Regions from separate parts of the Pseudoneobacillus rhizolycopersici genome, predicted to be linked through region 1. Evidence: riboswitches for the same ligand, from Rfam matches in the RefSeq annotation. Region 1 holds a riboswitch; the other holds the start of a gene.
The links. A riboswitch is a leader RNA that binds a small molecule or an ion and turns the genes downstream of it on or off. The one in region 1 is predicted to bind S-adenosylmethionine.

Region 2: linked by a shared signal. The riboswitch ahead of metK (methionine adenosyltransferase) and the one ahead of ACX9YW_RS15605 (ABC transporter permease) in region 1 are both predicted to bind S-adenosylmethionine.

The regions. Positions count from the first base shown of each region.
Region 1 is NZ_JBTOOE010000016.1:38,334-40,541, forward strand. Features, by position in the region: gene ACX9YW_RS15600 (XdhC family protein) at 1-330, opposite strand, end outside; SAM riboswitch class I at 618-725, shown strand; SAM riboswitch class I at 850-954, shown strand; gene ACX9YW_RS15605 (ABC transporter permease) at 1,137-2,069, shown strand; gene ACX9YW_RS15610 (ABC transporter permease) at 2,069-2,208, shown strand, end outside.
Region 2 is NZ_JBTOOE010000023.1:37,804-40,011, forward strand. Features, by position in the region: gene metK (methionine adenosyltransferase) at 1-935, opposite strand, end outside; SAM riboswitch class I at 1,121-1,256, opposite strand; gene pckA (phosphoenolpyruvate carboxykinase (ATP)) at 1,481-2,208, shown strand, end outside.

The DNA of each region.
Region 1 (2,208 bases):
CAACAGAATTTTTATCACTCCATTACAACCCATTCCTTGCCCCCAGCCATAGTCATCGTCACTGCTTAAATCATAAGTGACAATTTGCGGACAGGTTGATAAGAATAAATCTTTACTCCGCAAAAAAAGATCCTCTTCTAGACAACCCGGAGAGACCATTCCAACCCTCTCACCATTTTCCATGATAAGCATGGATGTCCCTTCTCTTAAGTATGCTGAGCCATAGATATGAATAATAGTTGCCAGAATGCTCTTTTCTGTTGAATGTTGAATGGCTTCTAAAATTTTAAAAAAGGTTAGCATATCAGTTTCAACTCCAATGAGAAACATATTTGGTTTCCTATGTAGCTCAACTCTTCAATTTAGAATTTATGAAAGAATAATGGAAAAAATGCAATGGTAGAAAGGGAATTTTTTGGGGCGCTTATCTTTTGAATTTCCATAACCTAATAGGTGAGGAAGGCTTTGAGGATATAGGGTCCAGGGGGAAATGGGCAGTTTTTTTAGGGAGGTAAATAAAAAATAAAATATTTTAATATATTTCGGTTGACTAAAATCTTACCATGCGTTATTCTTAGCTAGACAATTATTTAACTTCTGAAAATTCCATAATTACTTTCTTATCCAGAGAGGTGGAGGGACATGGCCCTGCGAAACCTCGGCAACAGGTTCTGATGAATACTGTGCCAATTCCTTCAGACATACGTTTGTCTGGCAGATGAGAAGAGCTGATTCAGTTTATCAATCCTCTTCTTTTCTATGAAGAGGATTTTTTGTTTTTATTAGTTTCGAATAGGTACATGTGACTATTGTTCGTCCGAAATTTTACTAGAATAACTTCATAATATTTTCTTATCCAGAGAGGTGGAGGGATATGGCCCTATGAAACCTCGGCAGCGGGTTCTGTTGAACACTGTGCCAATTCCACGGGAATGTAGTCCCGAGAGATAAGTTAGAGTTTGTATGTAAAACCTCTCAACTTATCTATGGTTGTGAGGCTTTTTCTTTTTTACGGGGGTTCGTAGAGTCAAATAGCACTGCTAAACTCTAAAACTAAGTAAAACGATATGTTAACTAGGTGTTTTTGATTGTTTAAAAATACATATGATTTTGGAAAAGGAGGAAGATTTCGTAATATGTCATACCTACTTAAGCGACTTTTTACGATGATTGTCACATTATGGATCATTGTCACCTTAACTTTTGTGATTATGCATATGATTCCGGGAGATCCATTTGCAACCGATGCAAAATCTTTGCCGGAGGAAATTGTCCAGAATATGAGAGAGAAATATAATCTGGATAAACCGTTACCGATCCAATATTTTCTCTATTTAAAGAATCTCGTGCAATTGGATCTTGGTCCATCCATTCAATCCAAAACGAGAGATGTCAACACTCTCATTGCCGATGGTTTTGGACCCTCTGCTTTATTAGGAATTCAATCTCTTATTATTGCGATTGTAGTGGGGATTGGTCTAGGGGTTATCGGGGCCTTAAATCATAACCGCCTATTGGATTATGCGTCGATGTTTATTGCCATCATCGGAATATCCCTTCCAAGCTTTATACTGGCTCCCCTATTAATCAAGTACTTCGCTGTTGAATGGGGACTTTTACCCGTAGCTGCTTGGGGAACATGGAGTCACTCGATTTTGCCAACCATTGCTTTAGCAGTCAGTCCGATTGCGATTATTACTCGGTTTGTCCGGGCGAGCATGATTGATATTCTTAATCAAAATTTTATTAAAACAGCTGAGGCAAAAGGTCTTCATACTTGGGAAATCGTTATCAAACATGGCTTGAGAAATGCGTTAATTCCGGTGATATCATTCATTGGTCCATTGTTTGCGGCAGTGATAACCGGAACGTTTGTGATTGAAAAAATATTTGCGATTCCAGGAATCGGGAAGTATTTTGTGGATAGTATTTTTAACCGTGATTATCCAGTTATTCTAGGTACCACGATTTTCTATAGTGCTATTTTAATCGTTACTTTATTTGTTATTGATCTACTGTATCGAGTTATCGATCCACGTATTAAAATCGCAAGCGGAGGTGACTCCTAATGAGCCAACCACAAACTAATTTAGATCATCTTTTTCGGCCAGCGAATAAAGAAAACTTACAAAGCGATAAAATCGGAAGGCCATACGAGAGCTACAGTAAGGAAGTCATCCGGAAAGTTATCAAAAACAAAATGGCTGT
Region 2 (2,208 bases), on a different contig from region 1:
TGAACTTCTACTTTTTCAGCTAATCCAGCTGCCACGAGGTTTTTAGCCACATAACGCGCAGCGTAAGCAGCAGAGCGGTCAACCTTTGTAGGATCTTTACCAGAGAATGCACCACCGCCATGACGAGCATATCCACCATATGTGTCAACGATGATTTTACGTCCAGTTAGACCAGCATCCCCTTGTGGCCCACCGATTACGAAACGCCCTGTTGGGTTAATAAAGTATTTTGTATTTTCATCAATTAGTTCCTGAGGAACAACCGGGTTAATCACATGTTCTTTAAGATTTCGTTGAATTTGCTCTAAAGAGATTTCTGGGTGATGTTGTGTTGAAATAACGATTGTATCTATGCGGACTGGCTTGTCGTTTTCATCGTATTCAACGGTAACTTGCGTTTTTCCATCTGGTCGTAAGTAAGGAAGAATTTCTTCTTTACGAACATATGTTAAGCGACGTGCTAACTTGTGAGCTAATGAAATAGGAAGCGGCATAAGCTCTTTTGTTTCATTACATGCAAAACCAAACATTAACCCTTGGTCTCCGGCACCAATTGCATCAATTTCCGCTTCAGTCATAGAGCCTTCGCGTGCTTCAAGCGCTTGGTCGACACCCATCGCGATATCAGGAGATTGTTCATCGATGGAAGTTAAAACGGCACATGTCTCTGAGTCAAAACCGTATTTTGCACGAGTATAGCCGATTTCTTTTACTGTTTCACGAACAATTTTTGGGATATCTACATATGTAGAAGTGGTAATTTCACCTGCTACTAATACTAAACCAGTTGTCACACTTGTTTCAGCAGCAACACGAGCATTTGGGTCTTTTTCTAAAATCGCATCTAAAATTGAATCAGAGATTTGGTCACAAATTTTATCTGGATGACCTTCGGTTACTGATTCAGAAGTGAACAAACGACGTTTCGTTGACATCCGAATTCCTCCTATATTAGAAAACCTAATGATACGGTACTCATTCCCTAGTAGTATGAATAAAACAGCTTACTTTTATGATGATAAGCAGTTTGCTATTTTTAAAGGTAGCTTTTTAAACAATAAAAAAACCTTCCCCTGTAATCGTGAGGAAAGGTTGTTGCTCTCGTCAGAAGCGCCTTTCACTCTTATCGTTCAAGGTCGTTACCTTGCGCTGGTTTAGCACCTTTTCCAAAAAAAAAGACCTTTAAAGATCCTTCGATTCATGGTTAGGTTGCTGGGTTTCATTGGGCCAGTCCCTCCACCAGCTCGGGATAAGAGAGTATCCGTTCAAGGAAATATCTTAACCTAGACTATTGATAAATGTCAATATGTTTTCCTTATTAATGAAAAAAATATATAATATTGCAAGAAAAAATAAATTTTCCTGTTCCAGCTGAATAGTATAGACTAATTACGTTAATGTGTTATACTATTCAACGAGGTATAACCACTTTTTACAAATTTTATTCATTTTAACTATCGTAAAGGAAGGTATATGAGTAATGAATTCTGTTAGCATCCCAAACGAGTTACATGTGTTATTACAAGGCAACAATGTGCATACGCAACTTTCCGTTCCTCAATTAGTTGAAAAAGTTCTAACTCGCCAAGAAGGTGTTTTAACATCTACCGGTGCTGTTCGTGCTACAACTGGTAAATATACTGGACGTTCTCCTAAAGATAAATACATCGTTCAAGAAGCTTCTGTAATAAATAAGATTGATTGGGGTTCTGTTAACCAACCCATTTCAGAAGAAGCATTCTCCAATCTATATTCTAAAATGCTTGAATATTTGAAAATTCAAGAAGAAGTTTTTGTTTTCAAGGGATTCGCCGGCGCTGATAAAAGATATCGCTTTCCAATTCAAGTCATTAATGAATATGCTTGGCATAATCTTTTTGCCCATCAATTATTCATCCGTCCAACAGACGAAGAATTATTAGAACACCAATCACAATTTTCTGTCATTGCAGCTCCTAACTTTAAAGCAGACCCTGCTGTGGATGGGACCATGTCAGAAACTTTTATCATTATATCATTTGAAAAGCGTGTTGTCTTAATCGGTGGAACTGAATATGCTGGTGAAATGAAAAAGTCCATCTTCTCGATTATGAACTACCTGTTGCCTGAGCAAGATATTTTTCCAATGCATTGCTCGGCAAATGTTGGCCGTGAAGGCGATGTTGCCTTGTTTTTCGGTTTATCAGGTACGGGGAAAACAACACTTTC